One region of the Streptomyces sp. NPDC059443 genome, then DNA from elsewhere that is predicted to be linked to it. Evidence: riboswitches for the same ligand, from Rfam matches in the RefSeq annotation. Region 1 holds a riboswitch; each other region holds the start of a gene.
What was found. Region 1 has a riboswitch for cyclic di-AMP ahead of ACFXDJ_RS27540 (transglycosylase family protein). Riboswitches for the same ligand answer to the same signal wherever they lie in the genome.
Positions count from the first base shown of each region.

Region 1 (9,811 bases):
CGATCCCGCCCCTGAGGGTGATGGCGCGCGCGGCGAAGTCCCGTTCCACCCCCCAAAACACCTGAAACCCGCCTGACCGGAAGTCAGTGGACGTCTGAACTTGTGACAGGCGTTCGAAGGCCGCTAGGTTCTGCCGTTACCCCGCCGTTATGCGAAAGGTGCAGCCTCATGCGTTCCGGGAACGGCCGCCACAGACGCCCCCGACAGGTGCCCGCACTTGTCGTCACCGCCGGAGTCACCGGCTCCGCCCTCGCCCTGCCGCTGCTCGCGGCCACCGGCGCGAGCGCGGCCGAGACCTCCACCTGGGACAAGGTCGCCGAGTGCGAGAGCGGCGGTACTTGGAGCGCGAACTTCGGCAGCGGCGCTTACGGCGGGCTGCAGTTCACCCAGGAGCAGTGGAAGAACGCCGGCGGGCTCGACTTCGCCGAGCGCCCCGACCTCGCCAGCCGGTCCCAGCAGATCGCGGTGGGCGAGCGGGTGCTGGCCTCCCAGGGGCCCCAGGCGTGGCCCCTGTGCGGGGCGCCGGCCGGACTCTCGCAGCAGGGGCCCGCCGCCGAGGTGGATCCGGGCCTGCCCGGGGGCGGCAGCGCGGCCTCGCACTCCGTCTCCCGTCCGGACGGCTCCGTTCCGTACCTCGGGACGCCCGCGCCCTCCACGGACTTCGGGGCGCCGACCGCGCCGGCCCCCAAGGCCCCGGCTCCCTCCCCTTCGGGCACGCCGGCCTTCCTGCTGCCCGACTACCCGCTGCCCGTCATGCCGATGCCGGACCTCCCGGCGACGCCTCCGGGGCTCCCGGGCGACCCGACGGCTCCCGCGCACCCGGCGGACCCCGCCGTCCCGACGGCGCCGTCCACGGACCCGGCCGCGCCCGTGACGCCCACGGATCCGACGCACCCCGCGCACCCGGCGCATCCGGCCGACCCCGCGCACCCGGCGGACCCCACGGCGCCGGCCGTTCCCGCAAACCCGGCGGCGCCCGTCACGCCCGTCACGCCCGCCGACCCGGCCGTCCCGGCGACCCCGGGGGCCACCACCGACCCGGCCGCCCCGGCGGGGGGTGCCGGTAAGCACCGCGGCCCGGCCGCGGTTGAGGCGCCCGTCACATCTGATGCCGCGTCGGAGCCCTCGTACACCGTGAAGGCGGGCGACAGCCTGGCCGCCATCGCGGACGCCAAGGGTGTGAAGGGCGGCTGGAACGCGCTCTACAAGGCCAACGAGCAGGTCATCGGCAAGGACGCCGATCTGATCACGCCTGGTCAGAACCTGGATCTAACCCACCAATAGGGACACTTGGGGCGCCCGGGAACCACCTGATTGTCCGTTTTCCGTAAGTGAGACATGTGTCTCTTCCGGTCAACTGGCGTGTCAGGTCCCGAGGGTTCCGCAAACCCCGCCCTCACCTGCGCAAACACCCCCGCGGAGAGCGCAAGTAGGCACCGTTTCCCCCCGATGTCGCTCGTTGAACATCGGGGGGAGACCTGTCTACCTTCTGAATCGCTCGCCACCGCGGGCTCCTTCGACCGCATCGCCGAATCCTGCCGGCGGACGGAGGGAACACTCGTCGCGCAAGCGCCGAAGGCAGGAGCGGGGGAACCAAGGTAGGCGCCGGAACCGGCCGTTGAGAGACGGTCACGGAACCGGCTAGGGGTTAAGACAGGCGCTAGGTCGCCTGGCCGGGCACTCACTCGCCCGAACCCGACAGCTCACCTCGAAGGCGTCGGTGAGGAGAACTCCATGCTGCTTTCTGCCAAGGGCAAGCACCGCCGCGGCTCCAAGGCCGTCCGGCTCGTCACGCTGGCCGGCGTCGCCGGTGTCGCCGTCGCGGCTCCGCTGATGGCCGCGGGCACCGCTTCCGCCGCGACCGGTGCCGAGTGGGACCGCGTCGCCTCCTGCGAGTCCGGTGGCAACTGGGCCATCAACACGGGCAACGGCTACTACGGCGGCCTGCAGTTCTCGTCCTCCACGTGGGCCGCGTACGGCGGCAAGGCGTACGCCGCGCAGGCCAACCAGGCCTCCAAGTCCCAGCAGATAGCCATCGCCGAGAAGGTCCTCAAGGGCCAGGGCAAGGGCGCCTGGCCGTCCTGTGGCGTGGGCCTGTCGAACGCCGGCTACACCGGTGGTGGCGAGACCGAGGCCGCCCCGAAGAAGACCGAGACGAAGAAGCAGGAGAAGAAGGCCGAGCCGAAGAAGGAGACCAAGCGCTCCGAGGCTCCGGCCAACCGCTCCGAGCGTCCGGCCGCCCCGTCCAAGCCGAAGACCGAGGCCCCGAAGACCGGCAACGGCTCCTACGAGGTCAAGTCCGGCGACACGCTGGGCACCATCGCCGAGGCGAACAACGTCTCCGGCGGCTGGGAGAAGCTCTTCGAGCTCAACAAGGACATCGTCTCGGACGCCGACCTGATCTTCCCGGGTCAGAAGCTGAAGCTCAGCTGAACCCTGCGGCAACAGTCGCAATAGCGTTCGCAACACGCAGGATTTCCACCGCCCGGCGCGTAACCCCCCACGCGCCGGGCGGTGGTGCGTGCCCGACGTTTTTCCTGATGGCGGGTCCGGCAGCCCCCTCCGGGCAAGAGCCCTATGTCCCGTAAGAGGGGCATTCAGGCCCTTTTTCGTCCCAGGACCCGGGCGGTCGGGTCGCCGAGTGCTCGGAGCCGGTTAGGCTCTAAGCGGCAAGGCCATCCCACGGCCTGACATGCCACCGCACACTCAGCGTCACATCCCAGAAGGAGATGCTCGTGCCGTCCATCGACGTCGTCGTAGCCCGGGAAATCCTGGACTCCCGAGGCAACCCCACGGTCGAGGTCGAGGTTGGCCTCGACGATGGCAGCACCGGCCGTGCTGCAGTTCCGTCCGGCGCCTCCACCGGAGCGTTCGAAGCCGTAGAGCTCCGTGACGGTGACCCCAACCGCTACATGGGCAAGGGTGTCGAGAAGGCCGTCCTCGCCGTCATCGAGCAGCTCGGCCCGGAGCTCGTCGGCTACGACGCCACCGAGCAGCGCCTGATCGACCAGGCGATGATCGACCTGGACGCCACCGAGAACAAGGGCTCCCTCGGCGCCAACGCCATCCTCGGCGTCTCCCTCGCCGTCGCGCACGCCGCGTCCGAGGCCTCCGACCTCCCGCTGTTCCGCTACCTCGGCGGTCCGAACGCGCACCTGCTGCCCGTTCCGATGATGAACATCCTCAACGGTGGGTCGCACGCCGACTCCAACGTCGACATCCAGGAGTTCATGATCGCCCCGATCGGCGCGGAGTCCTTCTCCGAGGCCCTTCGCTGGGGTGCCGAGGTCTACCACACCCTCAAGAAGGTCCTGCACACCAAGGGCCTCTCCACCGGTCTGGGCGACGAGGGCGGCTTCGCGCCGAACCTGGAGTCCAACCGCGCCGCGCTCGACCTCATCGTCGAGGCCATCAAGCAGGCCGGCTACGTCCCGGGCACCCAGATCGCGCTCGCGCTCGACGTCGCCGCGTCCGAGTTCTACAAGGACGGCAAGTACGAGTTCGAGGGCCAGTCCCGCTCGGCCGCCGAGATGACCGACTACTACGCCGAGCTCGTCGAGGCGTACCCGCTGGTCTCCATCGAGGACCCGCTGTTCGAGGACGACTGGTCGGGCTGGAAGACCCTCACCGACCGCCTGGGCTCCAAGGTCCAGATCGTCGGCGACGACCTCTTCGTCACCAACCCGGAGCGTCTCGCCCGCGGTATCGAAGAGGGCTCGGCCAACGCCCTGCTCGTCAAGGTGAACCAGATCGGTTCGCTGACCGAGACCCTGGACGCCGTCGAGATGGCCCAGCGCAACGGCTTCAAGTGCATGATGTCGCACCGCTCCGGCGAGACCGAGGACGTCACCATCGCCGACCTCGCGGTCGCCGTGAACTGCGGCCAGATCAAGACCGGCGCCCCGGCCCGCTCGGACCGCGTCGCCAAGTACAACCAGCTGCTGCGCATCGAGGAGATCCTCGACGACGCCGCGGTGTACGCGGGCCGCAGCGCCTTCCCGCGCTTCAAGGGCTAATCACGCCCTAGCCTCCCTACGTCCCCGCACTCGGTCCCGTACCGTGTGCGGGGACGTATTGCGTAGTGCGCATATAGGGGAGGCGGATCAATGGCCGGGAACCGGGACCGGTTCGCCACGTTCTCGACCGCGACCAGGCTCAAGCAGCTGGGCGAGCGGACCGCGGCGCACGTCTACCGCTCGCAGTCCCGCCGCCAGGTCCGCCGCAGCCGGCTCACCGGCCGGGCCGCCCTGCTCGTCCTGGTCCTCTGTACCCTGGTCGTCGCCCTCGCGTATCCGATGCGCCAGTACGTGTCCCAGCGCTCGGAGATCGCGGAGCAGCAGAAGGCCGCCGTCTCCGCGCGGGACCGGCTGGAACGGCTGCGCGACGAGAAGGCCCGCTGGCAGGACAACGCGTACGCGGAGCAGCAGGCGCGCAAGCACCTGCACTTCGTCCGGCCGGGGGAGACCAGCTACATCATGAACGCCCCCGGAGCCGAGGCGGCCGAACACCGCCGCGGCGGACAGGCCGCCACCGACCGGCCCTGGTACTCCAACGTCTGGGACGGCGTCGACAAGGCCGACCGCCCGGGCGACTGAGTCCCACCCATCCACGATTACGAAAAGACTTCCTCCAGGCATGCAGACGCCCCCGCCCCAGACCGACCGGACCGAGCCGACCGCCGCCGACATCGAGGCGTTCCAGCAGCAGCTCGGCCGCCCGCCGCGCGGGCTGCGCGCCATCGCGCACCGCTGCCCGTGCGGGCAGCCGGACGTGGTGGAGACCGCCCCGCGGCTCCCCGACGGCACGCCCTTCCCGACGCTGTACTACCTGACCTGCCCGCGCGCCGCCGGTGCGATCGGCACGCTGGAGGCCAACGGCGTGATGAAGGCGATGCAGGCCAGGCTCGCCGAGGACCCGGAGCTGGCCGCCGCCTACCGGGCCGCGCACGAGGACTACATCACCCGCCGCGACGCCATCGAGGTGCTCGAAGGCTTCCCGAGCGCCGGCGGCATGCCGGACCGGGTGAAGTGCCTGCACGTGCTGGTCGGCCACTCGCTGGCCGCGGGCCCGGGCGTGAACCCGTTCGGCGACGAGGCCCTGGCGATGCTGCCCGAGTGGTGGGCCAAGGGCGCCTGCGTCACCCCGTGCGCGGAGAAGGCCCCGTGCGAGGAGCAGAAGGAGTCGCGGGCGTGACCCGGGTCGCGGCCGTCGACTGCGGTACGAACTCCATCCGTCTCCTCGTCGCGGACCTGGACCCCTCGACCGGCGAGTTCGCCGAGCTGGACCGCCGGATGACGGTGGTCCGCCTCGGCCAGGGCGTCGACAAGACGGGCCGGCTGGCCCCGGAGGCGCTGGAGCGCACCTTCGCGGCCTGCCGCGAGTACGCGGCGGTCATCAAGGAGCTCGGCGCCGAGCGCCTGCGCTTCGTGGCCACCTCGGCCTCCCGGGACGCCGAGAACCGGGACGAGTTCGTCCGGGGCGTGCTGGACATCCTGGGCGTCGAGCCCGAGGTGATCACCGGGGACCAGGAGGCGGAGTTCTCCTTCACCGGGGCCACGAAGGAGCTGAAGGGCACCGACCACCTGGAGAAGCCCTTCCTGGTGGTGGACATCGGCGGCGGCTCGACCGAGTTCGTGGTCGGCGAGGAGCACGTCCGGGCCGCCCGGTCCGTGGACGTCGGCTGCGTCCGGATGACCGAGCGCCACCTGGTCGTCGACGGGGTCGTCACCGACCCGCCGTCCGAGGCGCAGGTCGCCGCCATACGGGCCGACATCGAGGCGGCGCTGGACCTGGCCGCCGAGAGCGTCCCGCTGGCCGAGGCGCGCACCCTGGTGGGCCTGGCCGGTTCGGTGACCACGGTCGCCGCGATCGCGCTCGGCCTGGCGGAGTACGACTCCTCGGCGATCCACCACGCCCGGATCCCCTACGAGACGGTCCGCGAGGTCAGCGAGCGGATGCTGACCCTGACGCACGCCGAGCGCGCGGCGATCCCGGTGATGCACCCGGGCCGCGTCGACGTGATCGGCGCGGGCGCCCTGGTCCTCCTGGCGATCATGGAGCGGATCGGCGCCACGGAGGTCGTGGTCTCGGAGCACGACATCCTGGACGGCATCGCCTGGTCGGTGGGCTGACGGGAGTCCCGGGGGTCTCCGGGGGTCCCCGAGGGCGCGTCCGGGCCCTTTCGAGGGTCTTACGGGGGCCTTAGGTCCCGTCGTCCACATGAACTTCGTGAAGTTCTTCACAAGGAAAAGATGCCCGTGAGGGCTCTTGAGGCGCCTTTTGGGTGACTCGGGGGCCCCTCGGGCCTTCTTTTTACGAGCGTTCGTGCGAATGGCGGCCGCCGCGAGGGTCCGGCGGTAGGTATCCACGAACCCGGTGGTCTACTCCGCCCAAAGGGCTGGAGGCCAGTTCAGGCCTGGTCTTCAACGACTCCCGTTACACCCTGGTTCCCGCTTCGCGCCATGACCTCGGTCACGTGGGCGGCGGAGTGTAGCAGAGGGTCTCCAGCCCCTTGTGAAGGGGCTCACGAGCGTCACCCCTTGGGGTGCTGGATACTCGTTCCATGAGCACCACGGAGCGTCCCAGGATCCTCGTTGTAGGAGGTGGGTACGTAGGCCTGTACGCAGCCAAGCGCATCATGAAGAAGATGCGCTACGGCGAGGCGACCGTCACGGTCGTCGACCCGCGCTCGTACATGACCTACCAGCCCTTCCTCCCCGAAGTGGCCGCAGGCAGCATCTCGCCTCGGCACGTAGTCGTCCCGCTGCGACGCGTGCTTCCCAAGGCTGAGGTCCTCACCGGCCGGGTCACCAGCATCGACCAGGACCGCAAGGTCGCCGTCGTCACGCCGCTCGTCGGCGAGGCGTACGAGCTGCCTTTCGACTACCTGGTGATCGCGCTCGGCGCCATCTCCCGCACCTTCCCGATCCCCGGCCTCGCCGAACAGGGCATCGGCATGAAGGGCGTCGAAGAGGGCATCGGCCTGCGCAACCACGTCCTTGAGCAGCTGGACAAGGCCGAGTCCACGACGGACGAGGACGTCCGCCGCAAGGCACTCACCTTCGTCTTCGTCGGCGGCGGCTTCGCCGGCGCCGAGACGATAGGCGAGGTCGAGGACATGGCCCGCGACGCCGTGAAGTACTACACCAGCATCAAGCGCGAGGACATGCGCTTCATCCTGGTCGACGCGGCCGACAAGATCCTTCCCGAGGTCGGGCCCAAGCTCGGCACCTGGGGCAAGGAACACCTTGAGTCCCGCGGCATCGAGATCTACCTCAACACCTCCATGGACTCCTGCGTGGACGGCCACGTGGTGCTGAAGAACGGCCTTGAGGTCGACTCCAACACCCTGGTGTGGACCGCGGGCGTCAAGCCCAACCCGGTGCTGGCCCGCTACGGCCTGCCGCTGGGCCCGCGCGGCCACGTGGACGCCGAGCCGACCCTCCAGGTCAAGGGCACGGACTACATCTGGACCGCCGGCGACAACGCCCAGGTGCCCGACCTCGCCGCCCGCAAGGCCGGCGTGGAGAACGCCTGGTGCCCGCCGAACGCCCAGCACGCGCTGCGCCAGGCCAAGGTCCTCGGCGACAACGTCATCTCCGGGATGCGCGGCTTCCCGCAGAAGCCGTACTCGCACTCCAACAAGGGTGCGGTGGCGGGCCTCGGCCTCCACAAGGGCGTGGCGATGATCGTCATGGGCAAGATGAAGATCAAGCTCAAGGGCCGGCTCGCCTGGTACATGCACCGTGGCTACCACGGCATGGCCATGCCGACCTGGAACCGCAAGATCCGCGTCTTCGCCGACTGGACCCTCGCCATGTTCCTCAAGCGCGAGGTCGTCTCCCTCGGTGCCCTGGAGACCCCCCGCGAGGAGTTCTACGAGGCCGCCAAGCCGGCGCCGGCTCCGGCCGCCGCCGCTGCCCCGGCCGAGAAGGCCAAGGCCTCCTGACCGGCTCCGGCCGAACTCCCCCAGCGTGACCCCGAAGGGGCCGCCCGCCATCCGTGGTGCGGGCGGCCCCTTCGGCGTGTCCGGCGGATTGTCCGCCGCCGAGGTGGGGTAGACGCTTGGGTCGGACCGTTATGGAGGTGTGCCATGACCGACGCCGCGCCGCGGCTGGCCGCTGTGGCCGAGACCCTGCTCGGCGCCCCCCTGCCCGTGCGGGTCCGGGCCTGGGACGGCAGCGAAGCGGGCCCGCCCACCGGCCCCGTACTCGTCTTCCACAGCCGCCGTGCCCTGCGCCGCCTGCTGTGGAAGCCGGGCGAACTGGGGCTGGCACGGGCCTGGGTCTCGGGGGACATGACCGTGGAGGGCGATCTGTTCGCCCTCCTGGACCGGGTGGCGCCCCTGCTGTGGGAGCGCGGCCGTCCCCCCGGCGAGGAACCGTCGCCCGAGGCTTCCGCCGGAACGCTCGCGCTGCTGCGCGATCCCGCGGCGCGCGCCGCCGTACGGGACCTCGTGGGCCTCGCGCGGCCCTGGCCGGCGCCCGCTCCGCCGCCCGAGGAGGCCCTGCGCCGCGGCGGGCCGCGCCACACCAAGGGCCGCGACCGCGCGGCCATCAGCCACCACTACGACGTGGGCAACGAGTTCTACGCCCATGTCCTCGGCCCCTCGATGGTGTACTCCTGCGCCTACTGGAGCCCCGGCGGCACCCTGGAGGAGGCCCAGCGCGACAAGCTCGACCTGGTCTGCCGCAAGCTCGCCCTCAAGCCCGGCGACCGGCTCCTGGACGTCGGCTGCGGCTGGGGCTCCATGGCCCTGCACGCGGCCCGCGAGTACGGGGCCAGGGTCACCGGGATCACGCTCTCGCGCGAGCAGGCCGCGTACGCCCGCAAGCGGGTCGCCGAGGAGGGGCTGGCGGACCTGGTGGACATCCGGATCCAGGACTACCGGGACGTCAAGGACGGCCCGTACGAGGCCATTTCCTCCATCGGCATGGCCGAGCACGTGGGCGCCGACCGCTACCGCGCGTACGCCCACACCCTGTACGGGCTGCTGCGGCCCGGCGGCCGGCTGCTGAACCACCAGATCGCCCGGCGCCCCGAGCCGGACGAAGAGGCGTACCGCATCGACGAGTTCATAGACGCCTACGTCTTCCCCGACGGCGAGCTCTCCCCGCTCGGCACCACCGTGGGCGAACTGGAGCGGGCCGGCTTCGAGGTCCGCGACGTGGAGGCGCTGCGCGAGCACTACGCGCTCACCCTGCGGGCCTGGGTGGCACGGCTGGAGGAGCACTGGGAGGAGGCGGTCCGGCTGACCTCGCCCGGCCGGGCCCGGGTCTGGAAGCTGTACATGGCCGCCTCGGCGCTCGGCTTCGAGCACAACCGGCTCGGGGTCAACCAGGTGCTCGCGGTGCGCAGCGAGGGGCCGGGCCGGGCGGACTCCGGGATGCCGCTGCGGGCCCGGGAGTGGCCGGCGCAGCGGTAGGGGAACGGGAACGGCGAAGGCGAAGGGCCCCGCGGCCGTGGAGGTCGCGGGGCCCTTCGCCGTTCGTCCGGCCGGTGCTACTCGGTCTTGATCGCGGTCAGCATGTTCAGCCGGGCCGCGCTGCGGGCGGGCCACATGGCCGCCAGCACGCCGACCACGCCGGCCAGCAGGAGGAAGATGCCGATCCGGTCCCAGGGCAGGACCAGGGAGTAGTCCGGAATGCTCTTGGCGATGGTGGTGCCCACCGCCCAGGCGAGGAAGATGCCGATGGCGACGCCGAGGACCGCGCCGAAGAGCGAGATGACCACCGCCTCTAGGCGGATCATGTTCTTGACCCGGCTGCGGTCGAGGCCGATCGCGCGCAGCATGCCGATCTCCTGGGTCCGT
Region 1 is NZ_JBHYVM010000033.1:20,245-30,055, reverse strand. Features, by position in the region: gene ACFXDJ_RS27550 (recombinase family protein) at 1-65, shown strand, start outside; gene ACFXDJ_RS27545 (transglycosylase family protein) at 169-1,284, shown strand; cyclic di-AMP (ydaO/yuaA leader) riboswitch at 1,561-1,732, shown strand; gene ACFXDJ_RS27540 (transglycosylase family protein) at 1,735-2,433, shown strand; gene eno (phosphopyruvate hydratase) at 2,730-4,016, shown strand; gene ACFXDJ_RS27530 (septum formation initiator family protein) at 4,107-4,595, shown strand; gene ACFXDJ_RS27525 (DUF501 domain-containing protein) at 4,636-5,193, shown strand; gene ACFXDJ_RS27520 (exopolyphosphatase) at 5,190-6,131, shown strand; gene ACFXDJ_RS27515 (NAD(P)/FAD-dependent oxidoreductase) at 6,563-7,948, shown strand; gene ACFXDJ_RS27510 (class I SAM-dependent methyltransferase) at 8,093-9,424, shown strand; gene ACFXDJ_RS27505 (ABC transporter permease) at 9,502-9,811, opposite strand, start outside.

Region 2 (9,811 bases), on a different contig from region 1:
AGCAGCGAGATCTCGCGGTGGACGAGCGATTGGAGGCGGCGCGCGAGGTTGACGAAGACCTCGACCTTGCGGTCGCTGTCGGACGGGGTGACCGGGCCGCCGAGGCGGACCAGGGTCACGTAGGCCTGTTCGCGCGCTCCGCGCAGCTCCTGGGCGAGCAGCCAGAACTCGTCCACGCGCCCCGTGTCACCGCCCAGCCCCGGCCCTCCGGGCCCACCGCGCACCGGACGGCCGGGCACCTCCCCGCGCTCCAGCCGCTCGGCGGCCGTACGCAGCTCCTGGCGGCCGCGGACGCTGGAGCGGCGCAGGGCCTCGCAGCGGTCGCGGACGGAGTTGGCCGCGCGCTGGGCACCGAGCAGAGCGGCCGCGAGCGCGCCGACCACGAGCAGGGCGCAGCCGGTGAGCACCGGCCAGAGCCTGGCGTCGCGGTCGCCGGCGCCGCCGCCGAGCTGGAGCGTGAAGATCACCGCGGCCGCACCGCTGAGCCCGGCGGCGAGCGTGGGCAGCACGGCGGAGCGGACCAGCTGGGGGCGTATCTGCCGGCCGGGACCGGTGACGGCATGTCTCGACGGGGCGTGGCGGGCGGCGCGGAGTCCGGACATCGGCGTCCTCGGTCAGTGGGGCCCGGCCCCCGGGCGTCCCGGGTGCCGGTGTTGATCACCGGATACCCACGCTAGACCGCACGATCCCGCCCTGGACGCCCAGTTGGGGAACTTGCCCCGGGTGCTTCCCGCTCCCGATGGAGCGCTCGCACGACAGCCCGAATGCGCCGTGGGCGCACACGCCCCGGCGCCGGAGGCGCGCGCCGACACCCCTCGACGCGCACCCGCACCTCGCCCCCCGCCCTCCCCGGGGGCCGCGGCCGGCTACCCGGGAGTCACATATTCAATCTCGGCATCTGCCACTCAAACCTGCATATCTCCTATGTAGATGCAACCCAGAAGGACTGTTAGAGTCCGCATGCGCTGCTCACGACAGAGTGGCGAAATGGCCGGTCCGAACCCCTGGTCTGCCCCTGAGCGGCGTACATCCGCGAGGCAGGCGGCCGTTGTGATGCCGTGACAGCTCCAGATGCCGTGACAGCTCCGCACCGACGACGCCCGCCGCCCCTGCCCCCGGGGCCCGGCCCCGGACCCGCGCCGCGCCCTGCCGTGCACCTTCAAGGCCCAGCGCATCCCGCACACCGCACACCACATCCCGCTTACCGCCCACCACATGGGGAGATCCACATGAAGACAGGACTGTTGCGCCGTTACGCCACGGGCAAGGCGCTGATCCTGGGTTCCGTACTGGCCCTGGCCGTACCGGGAACCGCCTACGCCAACACCGTGAGCGTGACCGTGAAGACCCCCGGGGCCACCAGCGGCCCCGCCGCGGCCAACTCCGAGATATCGACCCACGCGGACTGCACCTCCGGCCTCGCCTCCGGCGGCGGGATCAACCAGGCCATCGGCACCGGCGCGAGCGTGAACGGCAACCACGTCAACGGCACCTCGCCCAGCTCCGACGGCACCACCGAATACACCGGCTCCACCGGTGTCGTCGGCACCGACGTGACGCACTGGCTCGGCATCGGCGGAAGCGGGGGCCAGGTCAACGCCTCCTTCTCCACCACCCCCTACGCGATGTGCTTCACCAGCAGCCTGATCAACCACACCCAGGTCGTCATGAACAAGGCCAACACCCCCACCGCCGGGGTGACGGTGGGCCGCGTCACGGCGACCTGTCCGGCCAACACCCGCCTGCTCGGCGGCGGCGCCCGTACCACCCCGGGCAACACGGGCAGCTTGAAGTCGATCGCGAGCTTCCCCACCTTCAACAACTCCGCCCACGACTTCGGCGCGAAGGCCGCGGCGGACGGAGAGACAAACCCCGACTCCTGGACGGCGGTCGGCTGGGACTCCGGCGCCAACGCCGCCAACTACACCTACGCCTACGCGATCTGCAGCGGAAGCGGCATCAACGTCAGCGGCGCCACCGTGAAGGTCCGCTACACGGAGGTGAGCGGCCCGACCTCCGGCAGCACCGGACAGACGGCGACCGCGGGCTGCGGCGGCGGTGACGGGAACCTGGTCAGCGGCGGCGCCGCGATCAGCGGAGGCAGTGTGACGACCACGGACTTCACCGGTCCGGGTTCGGGCGGCGACCACCTCAACGGCAGCTTCCCCAGCAACTCCGGCGGCACCCCGGTCGGCGACGGAACCACCACGGCCGCCTACTGGACGGCCTCCGCCCACACCGGAGGCCAGTCCTCGCCCGGCACCTACACCGACGCCTGGGCACTGTGCGCCAACGACGGCGTCTGAGGCACCGGCTCCGAACAGCCGGAGGGCCGACCCCGCACATGAACGTCAAGAGAGAGAATCCGATGAGCACGAAATTCCGGCGGGGCTCCGCCACGGGCAAGGCCCTGATCCTGGCCGCCCTGCTGACCGTGGCGGTGCCGGGAGCCGCGTACGCCAAGACCGTCGACGTCACCGTCACCAGCCCCGGGGCCACCATGGGCCCGCCGACCCCCTTCACCGGGGTCTCCTCGCACGCGGACTGCGCCGACGGGCTCGTCTCGGGCGGCGGTGCCGACCAGGCCATCGGCGACGACGAGATGTCCAACGGCAATCACGTGATGGGCATGGTGCCCAGTGCCGACGGCGCCACCGAGTACACCGACGCGCCGGGGATCGTCGGCAGCGACGCCACGCACTGGATGGCGTTCGGCGGGAGCGGGAGCCGCAGCAGCACCGCCTTCTCCACCACCCCGTACGTCATCTGCCTGCACAGCAACCTCATCAGGCACACCCAGGTGGTCATGAACAAGGCCGTCGGACCGACCTCCGGGCTCTCGTCCAAGCTCGTGACGGCGACCTGCCCGGCCAACACGGTCCTGATCGGCGGCGGAGCCCGCACCACCCCGGCCAGCGTCGGCAGCCTGAAGCCGATCGCCTCCTTCCCCACCTTCAACGACGCCGGGCACCACTTCGGCTCGATCGCCGCGGGCGACGGCGAGCGGGACCCCGACTCCTGGACGGCTGTCGGGGGGATCGGCGGCGGACGCGGCGCTGACAACATGACCTACGCCTACGCGATCTGCAGCACGGGCGACATCAGCCTCAAGCACGTCTCCACGACGGTCCACTTCACCGAGGTCAGCGGCCCGAACACGGCCTCGACGGGACAGACCGCGACGGCCGGCTGCTCCCGCGGGGAAGGGCAGCTGGTCAGCGGGGGCGCCGCGATCAGCGGCGGCAACGTGACCACGACCGACTTCAGCAAGGCGACCTCGGGCGGCCCCCACCTCAACGGCAGCTTCCCCAGCGACGCCGCGGGCACCCCGGTCGGCGACGGCGGCGCCGACCCGTCGTACTGGACGGCCGCCACCCACAGCGGTGGTTCGCCCTCAGCGGGCAGCTACTCCGACGTCTGGGCGCTGTGCCTGGACGTGCAGCACGGGCACAAGCGGTAGCTCCACGAGCCGAGCGGCATGCCGAGAGCGGACCCTCCTGCGCCAGGAGGGTCCGCTCTGCGCGATCGGGAGCCCGAAGGCCCCACGGAGCTCGTAGAGCCCGTAGCCCTACGAGCCCACCAGCCCTACGAGCCCACCGCCTCCGGCTCCTCGCGGCCCGCCGGCGGGGTGACCGTCTTCAGAGGCTCGGACACGGGCTCGGACACAGGCACGGGCCCGGACGCGGCAGCCCCAGAGGCGGGCCCGGACGCGGCCGCAGGTGCGGACGCAGCCACCGGCCCCGCCGCCACGAACGGCCGCCACCACGCCCCGGCGGGCACGTCCGCCGCGCCCGGCTCGAACGGCTGCCCCGGCACCGGCAGGGCGATCGCCGCCCCGGCACCATCCGCCGCGGCCACCGTGCCCTCGCCCGGCTCGTCCCACGGGTGCGGGGCCAGGTTGAAGGTGCCCCAGTGGATCGGCAGCATCGTGCCGTGCGGCACCCCGCCCTGGAGGTCGAGGTGGGCGCGCATGCCCTCCTCCGGGGTCATGTGGATGTCCGGCCAGTATTCGGAGTAGGCCCCGATCTGGATCATCGTGGCGTCGAACGGCCCGTGCGCGGCGCCGATCTCCTTGAATCCGGGGAAGTACCCCGTGTCCCCGCTGTGGTACACCCGGTGCTCGTCCCCCGCGACCACCCAGGACGCCCACAGGGTGAACTGCTGGTTGCGCAGGCCGCGCCCGCAGAAGTGGCGGGCCGGGGTGGCCGTCAGGGAGAGCCCGGCGACCTTGGTGGTCTCGTTCCAGTCGAGCTCGCGCACCCGGTCGGCCGGGACGCCCCAGCGCTCCAGATGGGCTCCGACGCCGAGCGGGACCGCGAAGATCGTGTCCGTCCCGGCCAGTTCCTTGATGGTCGGCAGGTCGAGGTGGTCGTAGTGGTCGTGCGAGATCACCACGACGTCGACCTCGCCCAGCGAGGCCAGCGGGACCGGCACCGGGTGCAGTCGCTTGGGGCCGGCGAAGGGGAAGGGAGAGCACCGGTCGCCCCAGACCGGGTCGAACAGCACCCGGCGCCCGTCGATCTCGGCGAGCACGCTGGAGTGCCCCATCCAGGTCAGCCTGAGCCCGCTGGCCGGCGGCTTCGCCAGCTCGGCGAGGGTCGTCGGGTAGACCGGGATGGGCGCGCCGGGATTGCGCCGGAGGCGCTGCTCCTTGTGGAAGTAGATCTTGGCGAACTCCGCCATCGAACCGGAGGGCCTGGTCCGGGCCCCGACGGGATTCTGGAACACGCCGTCGGCGAAGTTCGGCGAGCTCCGGATCCGGTCCAGCCGGGCACCGGACGGGTCGGCGCCGAAGGCTTCGGGCCGCAGGGCGCGCAGCCGTGGACGCAAGGGACGGGAGCCGGTCAAGGCGCCTCCTGGGAGGGGTGGGGACAGGACGTTCTCATGGCTTACCACCATCCCAACGCACCGCACTACCGAAGGATTCCATTTCGCGCTCCCGGACGCGCCCCGGCACCCCGCCCCGCCCGCGTACCCGCGCCCGTCGGCACGTCCTACAGCGGCAGCAGGTCCGGCCGCTTGGGCTCCACATGGTCCCCGGAGGACTCCCCGCGCAGCCGCCGCCCGATCCACGGCACCAGGTACTCGCGCGCCCACTGGATGTTGTCGCGGGTCACGTCCACCGAGCCGCGCGGCCGCATCGGCGGCCACGGCTGGTCCGGATCGGCCGGGGTGTCCAGGCCGAGCACCTGGGCGGCGCGCAGGGCGACCCGCGTGTGGCCCTCGGGCGAGAGGTGCAGCCGGTCGTCGTCCCAGGCCCGCCGGTCCTGTACGGACTTCAGCGACCAGAGGTCGAGCACGGGGCACTCGTACCGGTCGGCGATGGAACGCACGTGCGCGCTGTACGTCGCGATCTTGCCCCGCATGTGTTTGAGGACCGGCACGTCGCGGGTGTCGAACCCGGTCGTGATCATCACCTGGCCGACCGATCCGGTGAGGTCGGCGACCGCCGCCTCGAACCGCTGCGCCACGTCGTCCGGATCGCTGCCGGGCCGGATGATGTCGTTGCCGCCCGCGCAGAAGGTCACCAGGTCCGGTGCGAGCTCCTTGGCCCGGGAGACCTGCTCGGCCACGATCTGGTCCAGGAGCCGGCCCCGGACGGCCAGGTTCGCGTACCGGAAGTCGTGCTCTTCGCGCTGATCGGCCAGGAGTACGGCCAGCCGGTCCGCCCAGCCGACGAACGTTTCCCCGGGTCCCGGGTCGCCGACGCCTTCGGTGAAGCTGTCCCCGATCGCCGCGTACGAGCCGATGGTCTTGAGTGTCGTCGTCACTGTCGTCGTCGTCGCTGCCACGGGACCACATCCTTCACCCCGGCGCCCGACCTACGCGACCGTAGCCAAGGGTTGACGGACCGTGATCTTTGCCACCCGCCGCACGAGGAATACCGCACGTGAGGCCGGGACCCCCTTCGGGTCCCGGCCTCAGACGGGTCGGACGGGTCGGACGGGTCAGATGCTGACGCCCTTCGACCGCAGGTAGGCCAGCGGGTCGATGTCCGAGCCGTACGAGGGCCCCGTGCGGATCTCGAAGTGGAGGTGCGGGCCGGTCACGTTGCCGGTGGCGCCGGAGAGGCCGATGCGCTGCCCGGCGGTGACGCTCTGGCCGACCGAGACGGACAGCTGGGAGAGGTGGCCGTACTGGCTGTACTTGCCGTCCGCGTGGCGGATGACCACCTCGTTGCCGTACGCGCCGCCCCAGCCGGCCGAAACGACCGTCCCCGCGCCGACGGCCTTGACGGTGGTGCCGGTGCTCGCGATGAAGTCGACACCCGTGTGGTAGCCGCTGGACCACATGGAACCGGCGGCCTTGTACGGGGTGGAGGTGCCGCCGCTGACCGGGGCGACGAACCCGGCGGAGGCCGGAGCCTCCTGCTGCTGCTTGACGGGGGCCGCCTTGGGGGCGGGGGCGGCCGGGGCCTCGGCCGTCGAAGCGCCCGAAGCGCCCGAAGAGTCCGAAGAGTCCGAGGAGTCGTCAGCGGAAGCCGAGGAGTCGTCCGACGAGGTGTCAGCCGCGGCGGAAGAAGGCTTCCCGGCCGGCGCCGGCGCCTGCTCGGCCGCCGGGGCCGCGCCGCCGGCGCCGGCGCCGAGGGTCAGCTTGAGGCCCGGGTGGATCAGCGACGGGTCGGAGCCCACGGCCTCGCGGTTGTCCGCGTAGAGCCGCTCCCAGCCACCGGTGAGGTGCTGCCGCGCGGCGATCTTGGAGAGGTAGTCCCCCGGCACCACCGTGTAGACGGTGGGGGCGGCCTGCGCCGCGGCCGGAGCGGCCTGGAGCGCGGCCGGCACCTGGGCGGCCCGCGCCGCCTGGACCGGCACGGTGGCAGGTGCGGCGGCCGGGGCGCCGGCCGCGTGGGCTCCGGCGGCCCCCAGCAGCGGGAGCGCGAGGGCCGCGCCGCCGGTGCCCGCAACGGCGAAACCTCGGGATATCGAGCGGGACTTCGGGCGGCGGTGCTTACCCGTTGCGGTCATGGCGAATTCCTCTCCGACGCCTGCGAGGTGAGCTGTCGGGTTCGGACGGGAGATGTCCGGCCATATCCGCGCCGGTGAACGGTGCGTGTACGGCTTCACCCCGAGCTGTCCCGTTGTAAAGATCCGGTGGGGATCGGGAACAGCGGCTTACCTGGTTCCCCCGCTCCTGCCACGCGCGTGAATAGTCGGGTGCGGTTGCCGGACGGCGGCAGGATTAGGCGGTCCATCCGGATCGATCGCGAACGTAATCGAGTCCGGCCGCACAGAACAAGTCACGAATTCACTGAAGGATTCTCAGGAATGACGGCCCGCCGGAATTCCGGTCACCCTGTGTCCATTCCCTGCCTTCAACAGCCGCCCCGACAAGGCAATTCGGCATTAACGATCAGGCACTCACGGTCACCGTATGATCTGGCTCACGGGGAGGTGTCCGATCTCGCCTCTCGCCATGGCAAGTTGTTCCCAAGTAGCGTAATTCGGACACTCTCGACGACGACACGGAGGAGCCCCTGTGACCCAGCGGATACCCCAGACCCCGCAGCCCGATCCGGAACGGACCGGAGTGCGCAACTTCCGTGACGTGGGCGGGATGCCGACCACGGACGGCCGGAAGGTCAAGCCGGGACGACTGTTCCGAAGCGGACATCTCGCACATGCCACCGAAACCGGCGCGGAATTCCTCGGCTCGCTCGGGCTGCACACCGTCTTCGACTTCCGCAACGCCGCCGACCAGGCGCTGGAAGGCCCGGACGTCGAGCTACCCGGCGTGCGGAACGTGAACATCCCGCTGTCGGACCCGGCCGACGGTCGTGAGTTCTGGAAGATGGTCCGCGACGGGGAAGCCGGCCAGCTCCACGAGGTCCTGGGTGACGGCAAGGCCGTCGAGCGGATGATGCGTTCCTATCGCGGGATCATCAAGACCCGCACCGCCGAGCACAGCAGGGTGGTGCACGCCCTCGCCGAGGACAGCGTCCCGGCCCTCCTGCACTGCGCGGCCGGCAAGGACCGGGCCGGCCTGTCGATCGCCGTCGTCCTGCTCGCGCTGGGCGTCGAGCGGGAGGCGATCGTCACGGACTACCTGGAGTCGAACGCCCCGCACAACCAGTACCGGGTCCGCCGGAGCACCGACGAGGCCCCGGTCCGCACCCCCGAGGTGCTCGAACTGCTCGCCCCGCTCTTCGACGCCCGCGCCCAGTACCTGACCGCGGCCTTCGAGACCGTCGAGGAGGAGTGGGGCGGGGTGGAGCGCTACCTCGCCGAGGGCCTCGGGCTCGCGCCCGAGACCCTCGACCGGCTCCGCGACCGGCTGCTGGACTGACGTCCCGCGAGGCAGGCCGTCGCCCCGGCGGCCGGTTCGGCGGCCCGGCGCTCGCCCCGGACCGCCGGTTCACCAGTTCACCGGTTCGCGACGGCCTGCTTCACCAGCGTCCTGCCGAAGTCCCACATCAGCGCGCCACCGCCGTGCGCCTCGTCCATGACCTCGCGGAAGGCCCCGACGAACCGGTCCACGTCCGCCTCGTCCACGATCAGCGGCGGAATGAGCTTGATCACTTCCAGGTGGTCCCCCGACACCTGCGTGAGGATCCGGTGCTTGCGCAGCAGCGGCACCACGACCATCTGCGCGAACAGCCCCTTGCGGGCCGCCTGCAGCATGGTCCACCGGCTCCGCAGCCCCAGCGAGGAGGGCCGGCCGAACTCGATGCCGATCATCAGCCCGCGCCCCCGTACCTCGTGGAGCAGCTCGTACTCGTCCACGAGCGCGGCGAGCCGGCCGCGCAGCAGGTCGCCCATCGCCCGGGCGTTGGCCACCACCCCCTCGTCGTCCATGACGGAGAGCACCGCGAGCCCGGCCGCCATCGCCTGCGCGTTGGAGCCGAAGCTCGCGGAGTGCACGAGGACCCGGTCCATGGAGGAGTAGACGCGTTGGAAGATCCAGTCCTTGCCCAGGGTCGCGCCGACCGGTACGTAGCCGCCGCTGAGCGCCTTCGCTACGCACACCAGGTCCGGTTCCACGCCGGGCTCGTGCTGATAGGCGTAGAACTCGCCGGTGCGTCCGAGGCCCGTCTGCACCTCGTCCGCGATCAGCAGGGCCTTGTGCCGGTGCAGCAGCTCCTGCGCGGCGAGCAGGAAACCGGGCGGGGCGGCGAGCACCCCCTTGCCCTGGATCGGCTCGACCACGAAGGCCGCCACGTCCCCCTTCCGCAGTTCCCGCTCCAGTGCGGCCAGGTCGCCGAGCGCGATCTTGGTGTCGGGCAGCAGCGGGGCGAAGCCCTCCCGGAAGCCGCCCTCGCCGTTCACCGAGAGCGAGCCGGCGGTGAGCCCGTGGAAGGCGTGGTCGCAGTAGAGGATCCTGGGCCGCCCGGTGGCGTACCGGGCGAACTTCAGGGCGGTCTCCACCGCCTCGGTGCCGCTGTTGCCGAAGAACACCCGGTCCAGGTGCGGGCTGTACGAGAGCAGCTTCTCCGCCAGCAGCCCGGGCAGCGGCTGGCAGTCGAAGCGGGTGAGGTCGGCGAGCTGGGCGTCCAGGACGTCGTGCAGGGCCTGTCTGACCACCGGGTGGTGGCGGCCCAGGCCCATCACCCCGAACCCGGCCAGCATGTCGAGGTAGTCGTTGCCGTCGGCGTCCCAGAAGTGGGCTCCCTCGGCCCGCTCGTAGACCTTGTCGAAGCCGATGGTGTGCAGCATCCGGGGCAGCTGGTGGTTGAGGTGACGGGCGTGCAGCTCGTACCGTTCCCCGCCGCGCTCGGCCAGCAGCGCGCCGAGGTCGAAGCCCCCGGCCCGGTCCCCCCGGCCCTCCTGCCCCGCCCGGGCCCCGCTCATGCCGAGGTGCCCCGGCTTCCGCCCAC
Region 2 is NZ_JBHYVM010000002.1:215,055-224,865, forward strand. Features, by position in the region: gene ACFXDJ_RS02665 (ATP-binding protein) at 1-602, opposite strand, end outside; gene ACFXDJ_RS02670 (hypothetical protein) at 1,230-2,306, shown strand; gene ACFXDJ_RS02675 (hypothetical protein) at 2,369-3,460, shown strand; gene ACFXDJ_RS02680 (MBL fold metallo-hydrolase) at 3,586-4,848, opposite strand; gene ACFXDJ_RS02685 (SGNH/GDSL hydrolase family protein) at 4,995-5,792, opposite strand; gene ACFXDJ_RS02690 (LysM peptidoglycan-binding domain-containing M23 family metallopeptidase) at 5,949-6,965, opposite strand; cyclic di-AMP (ydaO/yuaA leader) riboswitch at 6,970-7,163, opposite strand; gene ACFXDJ_RS02695 (tyrosine-protein phosphatase) at 7,477-8,283, shown strand; gene ACFXDJ_RS02700 (aspartate aminotransferase family protein) at 8,361-9,785, opposite strand; gene hpnH (adenosyl-hopene transferase HpnH) at 9,782-9,811, opposite strand, start outside.
Region 2: linked by a shared signal. The riboswitch ahead of ACFXDJ_RS02690 (LysM peptidoglycan-binding domain-containing M23 family metallopeptidase) and the one ahead of ACFXDJ_RS27540 (transglycosylase family protein) in region 1 are both predicted to bind cyclic di-AMP.

Region 3 (9,811 bases), on a different contig from region 1:
GATCTTGGTGAGCGGGGTGCTCTGGAAGGCGGGGGCGGACACCTGGGCCGTGGCCACTCCGGCCGCATCCGCCTGCTGGAAGACCGTCGGGTACGGCTGCCAGGGCTTGGGCGAGGTCCACGGCTGCCAGCGGAGCTGGTTCATCAGTTCGCCGGTGGCCGGATTGCGCACGGCGTAGCCGGGCAGGCCGTGCCGGGCCGGCGGCAGGCCGGTGCCCACGGAGGCCAGCGAGGTGGCGGTGGTCGCCGGGAAGCCCGCGGTGATCGGGCGGCCGGTGCCGCCGCGCGAGCTGCCGAGGAGGGAGGTGAGGTACGGGGCCCACTCCGGGTGGGCCTTGATCTGCTCCCAGCCCATGCCGTCGACCAGGAACACGCAGTTCCGGTCGGCCGGGGTCAGCTCGGGGATCGAGGCCTCGAAGCCGGGTACGCCCTGGCCCGCGACGAGGGTGGGCAGCAGGTCGGCGAGCGAGCCCGAGCCGTACTCCGGGACGGGGGCGCCGGCCAGGTCCAGCAGTTCCGGCTCGTCCTGCCAGTTCTGCGCCGCGGCGGTGTACGCCATCAGCGGGCGGGGCCGGCGGACGAGGCCGCCGTGGCTTCGGAGAGGGCCTGGGCGAAGAGCAGCGTCTGGCGGACCGCCTCGGGGCCGTCGCCCGCCTCGCTGACGCGCAGGCTGAGGTCGTCGGCGGTGGAGTTGCCGGTGTACCCGTGGTCGGCGTCGCAGTTCTGGTCCCCGCAAGCGGCGGGTTCCAGATCGATGCGCGAGACCGCGCCCCAGCCGATGGTCAGGACGACCTCGCGGGGCAGGGTGCCCGGGGTGTAGGACTCCGGGTTGGCCACGACGCGGCTGAGGACCACGGAGGAGATGGTGCCCAGCTTGACCGACTCGGTGGAGGTGGTCGCGTACGGCGACGGGGAACCGGCGTCGGCGGCCTGCTCGTCGGTGTGGCTCACGATGAAGCGGTTGCCGGTCAGGACCAGCACGGTGACGTGCCTGCGCACCTCGTTGGAGTCGAAGGTCGTCTCCTGGTGGACCAGGTACGAGAAGATCGGCTCGCCGCCCACCGCGGCCTCCACGGCCTCGGCCACGAGGGCCGGGTAGTAGCCGCTGCGCTCGATCGCCGTGCGCAGCCCCTGGGTCGTCGTACCGGATTTCGCCATGAGGTCCATCCTAAGGCCCGTTCGGGGCACCCCGGCCGCCCCGGACCGCCCCGGACCGCCCCGGTCCGCACCGGCCCGCGCCGGTCCGGGGCTCAGTAGCTGGGCAGGGTCCGCGGCCCGAGGTCCCCGCGGGCGGGCGGGTGGGCGACGCGGACGGTCGCGCTGAGCACGGAGAGCCCGTCGGTGGCGACGACCACGGGCTCCAGGGCCACCCCGACCACCTCCGGGTGGTCGTCGACGAGGCGGGACAGGCGCAGGAGCAGTTCCTCCAGGGCCGGGGTGTCCACGGGGTCGCTGCCGCGCCAGCCGAAGAGGAGCGGGGCGGTGCGGATGGAGCGGATCAGGCCGGCCGCGTCCCGGTCGGTGGCGGGGACCAGCCGGTGGGCGGTGTCGCCGAGCAGTTCGGAGGCGACTCCGGCGAGCCCGAAGGAGAGGACGGCGCCGGCCGCGGGATCGATGACGGAGCGGACGACGGTGTCGACGCCCCGGGGAACCATGGACTGGACCACGGGGAGCAGCTCCTGCGGTCTGCCCAGCGCTTCGGTGAGCTCCCCGTAGGCCCGGCGCAGGTCGGCCTCGGTGTTGAGGTCGAGGCGTACGCCGCCGAGGTCGGAGCGGTGGCGCAGGTGGGGGGCGGTGGTCTTCAGGGCCACGGGGTAGCCGAGGACCTGGGCGGCGCGGGCGGCGGAGTCCGCGCTGGGGGCGGGGAGCGTGGGCAGCACCCGGATCCCGTACCGGGCCAGCAGCTCGCGGGCGTCGGGGTCCGGGAGCTGGAGCGCCTCCGTGTCCCCTACGTGCGCCAGCAGCCGGGAGAGCTGTCCGGCGGCCCCGCTCTCGTCGATGTCCTCGTACTCGGGCACCTGCCCGGCCTCGGCGGTGGCCCGCCGCCACTGTCCGTACCGCACGGCCTCGGCCACGGCCTTGACGGCCCGCTCGGCGGCGGGGTAGCTGGGGATCCGGATCGCGTCGCCGCCGGGTGCGTCCGGGCCCGCCGGCAGGCTTTGCGGCCCGGCCGGGGCGGAGGGCGCGGAGCCCCCGTACGGGGAGAGGGCGGGGTGGGGGAAGGTGCCCGCGGGGGCCGTGGCCGCCGAAAGGGCTTCGGCCAGGGCGCCCAGTTCCACGTGGACGACGGCCACCGGCTTGCCGGGGTGCTCCGCGACCGCCGCCCGCAAGGCCTCCGCCAGGTCGTCGGCCAGGGTCTGCTCGCTCACCCAGGGGATCGCGGTGACGACCACCGCGTCGTTGTCCGGCGAGGCCAGCGCCGCGGCGACCGCCTTGCGGAAGTCCTCCGGCGAAGCGGCGGTGGTCAGGTCCAGCGGCGCCAGCGGCCGCAGCCCCTCCGTCAGGCACGCGTCGTAGGTGAGCACCCCGAGCGACTCGGAGTTCCCGAGGATCGCCACCCGCGGTCCGGCCGGTACGGGCTGCGAGGCCAGCAGCAGGCCGACGTCCACCAGCTCCGTGACGGTGTCGACGCGGATCACGCCGGCCTGCCGCAGCAGCTCCGACACGGTCGCCTCGGGCAGCCGGGTGCCGGGGACCACGTGTCCGGCGGGGGTGTGGCGGCCGCCCTTGGCGACGACCACCGGCTTGACGGCCGCCGTGCGCCGCGCGAGCCGGGTGAACTTCCTCGGGTTGCCCAGGGTCTCCAGGTACATCAGCGCGACGTCGGTCGCCTCGTCGTCGTACCAGTACTGGAGGATGTCGTTGCCCGAGACGTCCGCCCGGTTCCCGGCGGAGACGAAGGAGGACAGCCCTTCCCCGCGCCGCAGCAGCCCCGAGAGCAGCGCGATGCCGATCGCCCCGGACTGCGTGAACAGGCCGACCCGTCCCCGCGCGGGGGCCGGGGCCGGGGCGAGCGAGGCGTTCAGCCCCACCTCGGGCGCGGTGTTGATCACCCCGAAGGCGTTCGGCCCGATCAGCCGCATCCCGTACGAGCGCACCTGCCGCACCAGTTCGCGCTGGCGGGCCAGGCCTTCGGGCCCGCTCTCGCCGTATCCGGCGGACAGCACCACCAGCCCCTGCACCCCGTGCTCACCGCAGGCCGCCACCGCCTCCGGGACCCGTTCGGCGGGGACGGCGATCACCGCGAGGTCGACCGGGGCTCCGATGTCGCCGACCGTGCGGTAGGCCCGTACGCCGTCCAGCAGGCCGCTCGCGATGCCGGGGGCGCACGCCTCGTTGACGGCGTAGAGGTGGCCGTGGAAACCGCTGTCGCGCAGGTTGCGCAGGGCGGCCGCGCCCACTCCCCCGCCGGAGCGGCTGACTCCGATCACCGCCACCGATCCGGGGGCGAGGAGCCGTTGCACGGACCGGGCCTCGGCGCGCTGTTCGCGGGCGCGCTGCACGGCGAGGGACTCGGCGGTGGGTTCGAGATCGAGGGTGAGGTGGACGGAGCCGTCCTCGAAGCTGCGCTTCTGCTGGTAGCCGACGTCCGTGAACACCTTGATCATCTTGGTGTTGGCGGGCAGCACCTCGGCGGCGAAGCGCCGGATGCCGCGCTCGCGCGCCACGGCGCCGATGTGTTCGAGCAGCGCCGAGGCGACCCCGCGGCCCTGGTGGGCGTCCTGGACGAGGAAGGCCACCTCGGCCTCGTCGGAGGGCCCGTTGGCCGGGCGGCCGTCGGAGCCGATCCGGTCGAAGCGGACGGTGCCGATGAACTCGCCCCCGATCGTCGCGGCGAGGCCCACGCGGTCCACGTAGTCGTGGTGCGTGAAGCGGTGCACGTCGCGGTCGGAGAGCCGGGGATAAGGAGCGAAGAAGCGGTAGTACTTGGACTCGTCCGAGACCTGCTCGTAGAAGCTGACCAGCCGGCCCGCGTCGTCGGTGGTGATGGGCCGGATCCGGGCGGTTCCGCCGTCGCGCAGGACGACGTCGGCTTCCCAGTGGTCCGGGTACGAGGGGTCCGACTCGGTGGTCATGGGGCCACCTTAAGGCTCGAACGGTTCGGGTGGCCTGGGCGCGGCGCATCGGGCAAGCTGTCCCGAATCAGTGCAAGCTGGGACAGGTCGAACGGCGGGATTTTCGGGCCGAAGGTCGGTCCGACCATTCCGGGCGTCGTGAGAGACTGGTCTAGACAACCGTAAGAACCTGAAGGGCATCACCATGGCAGAGCGCCGCGTCAACGTCGGGTGGGCCGAGGGCCTGCACGCTCGTCCCGCCTCGATCTTCGTCCGCGCGACGACCGCTTCCGGCGTCCCGGTGACCATCGCGAAGGCCGGCGGCGACCCCGTCAACGCCGCCTCCATGCTGGCGGTTCTGGGCCTGGGCGCCCAGGGCGGCGAGGAGATCGTCCTCTCGTCCGAGGCCGATGGCGCCGAGGCCGCACTGGACCGCCTCGCGAAGCTGGTCGCCGAGGGTCTTGAGGAGCTCCCCGAGACCGTCTGAACCCCTCGGGTTCGACCTCGCGGACTTGCACGGCGAAGCCGTTGCCGACCGACCACCGTCGGGGGGCAACGGCTTCGCTGCGTTTCAGCCGCACCGGGCGCGCGAATCGGGCGCGCGCGGCTGGTTAATCAGCCCGGCGGCAGGCTTGGCCGGAAATGCGCGCGGCGCACCCGGACACGAATTTCCGCGAATTGCACGGGCCGTGATATCCCCCGATGCCCCGCGGATATCCGACCTTTGTATACGGCGTTTGTTAATGCCGGCCGCTCGCCATGTTTACGGCAGGTTGCAAAGTCCTCACCCTGATCCGGTACGCTCCCGCCGCGCGGTCGACGTGGGCCGCGGTCAGCGTCCGGGCCCGCTCGGCGTCGCCCCGGGCCACCGCGTCCACGATCGCGCCGTGCTCCGCCCAGGACTCCACCGGCCGCGCCGGGGACTCCACCACGTACATCCAGGCCAGCTTGTGGCGCATCTGGGTGAGCAGCGTGATCAGGCCCGGACTGCCCGACGCCTGGGCGAGCGTCTCGTGGAACCAGCCGCCCAGGGAGCGCAGGTCCTCCCCCTGCCCCCTCCTGGCCCTCTCCTGGCCCAGCCTGACCAGCCCCCGCAGCACCTTGAGGTGGGCCTCGCCGCGGCGCCGGGCGGCCCGGGCGGCCGCCAGGGGCTCCAGCAGCATCCGCAGTTCCAGGAGGTCGGCCGCCTCCTGCTCGGTCGGCTCGGCCACGCAGGCGCCCGCGTGCCGGCGGGTGGTCACGAACCCCTCGGACTCCAGCGTGCGCAGTGCCTCGCGCACCGGGACGCGCGAGACTCCGTACCGGCGGGCCAGCACCTCCTCGGTCAGCCGGCCACCGGGTTCGAACACCCCGGAGACGATGTCGTCGCGGATTGCTGTGCATACCGTGTGCGCGGGAATACGCAAGACCGGACCTCCGCCTTTTTCGTATGGCTGTACGCACTGCGACTCTATTGCAACACACGATAATTTCCGAGGACGGCCGGAAATACGAAACATTCACACAACGCGAAGGCCCCGGCTCGGAGAGAGCCGGGGCCTTCGGGAAGACACGCGTGCGGCGGAGCGTCGTGCAGCCTGCGTCGTGCGGCCTGCGTCAGACGTTGACGCCGTGGGAGCGCAGGTACGCGACCGGGTCGATGTCCGTGCCGTACGCCTCGCCGGAACGGGCCTCGAAGTGCAGGTGCGGGCCGCTGGAGTTGCCGGTGGAGCCCGACAGGCCGATCTGCTGGCCCGGGGTCACCTGCTGGCCGACGGAGACGCTCAGCGAGGTCATGTGGCCGTACTGGGTGTAGGTGCCGTCGGCGTGCTTGATGACGACGTTGTTGCCGTACGCGCCGCCCCAGCCCGCCTCGACCACGGTGCCCATGCCGACCGCGTGCACCTCGGTGCCGGAGGCGGCGTGGAAGTCGATGCCGGTGTGGCTGCCGGAGGACCACATGCCGCCGCCCGCGTGGTACTGGGTGCTGACGTAGGAGTCCGTGATCGGGGCCACGAAGGTGTTGAGGCGCTTGCGCTCCTCTTCGCGGGCCGCGCGCTCGGCGGCGTCACGCTCTTCCTTGGCGCGGGCTTCGGCCTTCGCCTTGGCCTCGGCAGCCCGCTGCTTCGCGTCGGCCTCGGCCTGCGCCTTGGCGGCGGCGGCCTCGGCGGCCCGCTGCTGGGAGTGGGCCTGCGCCTGGATCTCGCCGGCGAGTTCGTCGGCCACCACGATGGTGTTCAGGCCGGTGTCCTCGACGGTGGGGGCCTTGTCCGCGGCGAACGCCGGGCCGGCCAGGGAGCCGACGACACCGGTGGTGACGACGGCGGCTATACCGGCGTAGCCGGCGGTCTTGCGGCTCAAACGACTGGAACCACGGTGCTTACCGGCGGCACGACTGCCAAAGGCCATGAAGGGGCTGATCCTTTCCTTCCCTCTCGCCTACCGGGTTAGCTGACGGGTTCGGAGCAGGAAGGTCTCCTACGGGCCCCCTCTCGCGAGGCGGTCCGATTCACCCCAGGGACACATGTGGGTCCCCGGCTCCCCAGGCTCGCGCCTGACGGGGACTCGGCGATCGCTGTCCGGTGCCGCGGACGCGGCGGTTACAACTGACGGACAGCACGGCCGACGCTAGGCGGATCATCAGTCAATCGCCAAACAGACACGCCCTTTTGTTGCGTACGCCACACCACATTCGAGCAACCACGCGACCAAACGGACAAAAGGGGCCCCTGCGGACAAGCCGCCAGAGCCCCTCCTGTGACCGCCGAACGGACGGTTTCCGTCCGGTCAGTTGGTGACCACGGTGACCTCGCCGATCCCGAGGGCCCGTACCGGCTCCTCGATCTGCGAGGCGTCGCCCACCAGCACCGTGACCAGGCGGTCCACCGGGAAGGCGCTGACGACCGCCGAAGTGGCCTCCACCGTGCCCGTTTCGGCGAGCCGCGCGTACAACTGCGCCTGGTAGTCGTCCGGGAGCTCCTGCTCGACCTGGTCGGCGAGGGTGCCCGCGACCGAGGCGGCCGTCTCGAACTTCAGCGGGGCCACGCCCACCAAGTTCTGTACCGCCACGTCCCGTTCGGCGTCGGTCAGGCCGCCCTCGGCGAGGGTGCGCAGCACCTTCCAGAGGTCGTCCAGCGCCGGGCCGGTGTTCGGGGTGTCCACCGAGCCGCTGATGGCGAGCATCGAGGCGCCCTTGCCGTCGGCGGTGGAACGCAGCACCTGGCCGAAGGCGCGCACGCCGTACGTGTACCCCTTCTCCTCGCGCAGCACCTTGTCCAGGCGCGAGGTGAGGGTGCCGCCCAGGCAGTACGTGCCGAGCACCTGGGGCGCCCAGACCCGGTCGTGCCGGTCCGGCCCGATGCGGCCGATCAGCAACTGCGTCTGGACGGCGCCGGGCCGGTCCACGATGACCACGCGGCCGCGGTCGTCGGCGGTGATCGGTGCGACCGGGCGGGGCTCGGTGGTGTCACCGGTCCACGCGCCCAGGGTGTCGGCCAGGACGGCGTCCAGGTCGATGCCGGTCAGGTCGCCGACGATCACCGCGGTGGCGGTCGCGGGGCGTACGTGGGCCTCGTAGAAGGCCCGTACGGCCGCGGAGTCGATCCGCGCGACCGTGTCCTCGGTGCCCTGGCGCGGGCGGGACATCCGCAGGGACGCCGGGAACAGCTCCTTCGAGAGCTGCTTGGCGGCGCGGCGCTGCGGGTTGGCCAGCTCGTGCGGGATCTCGTCGAGCCGGTTGCGCACCAGGCGGTCGACCTCGGCGTCGGCGAAGGCCGGCGCGCGCAGCGCCTCGGCGACCAGCCCCAGCGCCTTGTGCAGGCGGGAGGCCGGAACCTCCAGGGAGACCCGCAGGCCCGGGTGGTCGGCGTGCGCGTCGAGGGTGGCTCCGCAGCGCTCCAGCTCGGCCGCGAACTCCTCGGCGGAACGCTTGTCGGTGCCCTCGGACAGGGCGCGGGACATGATGGTGGCCACGCCGTCCAGGCCCTCGGGCTCCGCGTCGAGCGGGGCGGCGAGGTTGATCTCGACGGCGATGACCTGCTGGCCCGGCCGGTGGCAGCGCAGCAGGGTCAGGCCGTTGGCCAGGACCCCGCGGTCGGGGGCCGGGAAGGCCCACGGCTGCGGCTCGCCGGCCCGGGGCCGCGGGTGGAAGGTCATCGTGACGGCTGCGGTGTCGGCTGCGGTGTCGCTCACTGCTCCGCCCCTTCGTTCTCGTTCTCGTCGCTGTTCTCGGCCGCATCGGCCGACTCGTCCGCCGCGATCGGCTCGTACACGAGCACCGCGCGGTTGTCCGGGCGCAGTCGGGCCGCGGCCACGGCCTGGACCTCCTCGGCGGTGATGTCGAGGACCCGCTGGACGGCGGTCAGCGCCAGCTGCGGGTCGCCGAACAGCACCGCGAAGCGGCACAGTTCGTCGGCGCGGCCGGACACCGTGCTCAGCCGGTCCAGCCACTCGCGCTCCAGCTGGGCCTGCGCGCGCTCCATCTCCTCAGCCGTCGGGCCCTCGGCGGCGAACCGCGCGAGCTCCTCGTCCACGGCCGCCTCGATGGCGGGCACCTCGACCCCGCTGGAGGTCTTGACGTCCAGCCAGCCGAGCGAGGGCGCACCGGCCAGGCGCAGCATGCCGAAGCCGGCGGCGACGGCGCTCTGGTCGCGGCGGACCAGGCGGTTGTGGAGCCGGGAGGAGTCGCCGCTGCCGAGGACGGTCAGCGCCACGTCGGCGGCGTCGCACTCGCGGGTGCCGTCGTGCGGGAGCCGGTAGGCGGCCATCAGGGCGCGGGCCGGCACCTCCTCGACGATCTCCTCGCGCAGCTGCTCGCCCATGATGTCGGGGAGCGAGCCGTCGCGCGGCGGCTGCTTGCCGTCGTGGCCGGGGATGGTGCCGAAGTACTTCTCGACCCAGGCGAGCGTCTGCTCGGGGTCGATGTCGCCGACCACCGAAAGCACCGCGTTGTTGGGCGCGTAGTACGTACGGAAGAAGGTGCGCGCGTCCTCCAGGGACGCGGCGTCCAGGTCGGCCATCGAGCCGATCGGCGTGTGGTGGTACGGGTGGCCCTCCGGGTACGCGAGGGCGGTCAGCCGCTCGAAGGCCGTACCGTACGGGACGTTGTCGTAGCGCTGGCGGCGCTCGTTCTTGACGACGTCGCGCTGGTTCTCCATGGACTCCTCGTCCAGGGCGGCCAGCAGCGAGCCCATCCGGTCCGCCTCCAGCCACAGGGCGAGCTCCAGCTGGTGCGTCGGCATCGTCTCGAAGTAGTTGGTGCGCTCGAAGCTGGTGGTGCCGTTGAGGGAGCCGCCGGCCCCCTGGACCAGTTCGAAGTGGTCGTTGCCGGACACGTTCTTCGAGCCCTGGAACATCAGGTGCTCGAAGAGGTGAGCAAGGCCGGTACGCCCCTTGACTTCGTGGCGCGAGCCGACGTCGTACCAGAGGCAGACCGCGGCGACCGGGGTCAGGTGGTCCTCGGACAGCACCACGCGCAGGCCGTTGGCCAGCCTGTGCTCGGTCGCTGTGAGGCCGCCGGAGCCGGCCTGGGCTGTGGCCGTGTGACCCATGGGCATGTGGTCCCTTCGATCGCGATGCAGAGATTCCTGTCAGACCTGCCACTGTATGCAAGCGTGTCGGCGACCGGAGAAGTTCCCGGCCCAGTCCTGGGTCGGAGTCGGCGTTGTCGGTGCCTCGGGCCACAATGGTCCGCGTCACCCCTGTCCGAAACCCGGCCAGGCCCACCAGCCCACCCCGTGAGAGCTCAGCTCATCCCGATTCTTGGTTAAGGAGCCGCGC
Region 3 is NZ_JBHYVM010000011.1:143,817-153,627, reverse strand. Features, by position in the region: gene ACFXDJ_RS13800 (alkaline phosphatase family protein) at 1-558, opposite strand, end outside; gene ACFXDJ_RS13795 (DUF5998 family protein) at 558-1,157, opposite strand; gene ACFXDJ_RS13790 (GNAT family N-acetyltransferase) at 1,250-4,075, opposite strand; gene ACFXDJ_RS13785 (HPr family phosphocarrier protein) at 4,260-4,541, shown strand; gene ACFXDJ_RS13780 (GntR family transcriptional regulator) at 4,795-5,460, opposite strand; gene ACFXDJ_RS13775 (M23 family metallopeptidase) at 5,651-6,442, opposite strand; cyclic di-AMP (ydaO/yuaA leader) riboswitch at 6,455-6,614, opposite strand; gene ACFXDJ_RS13770 (M16 family metallopeptidase) at 6,821-8,188, opposite strand; gene ACFXDJ_RS13765 (M16 family metallopeptidase) at 8,221-9,582, opposite strand.
Region 3: linked by a shared signal. The riboswitch ahead of ACFXDJ_RS13775 (M23 family metallopeptidase) and the one ahead of ACFXDJ_RS27540 (transglycosylase family protein) in region 1 are both predicted to bind cyclic di-AMP.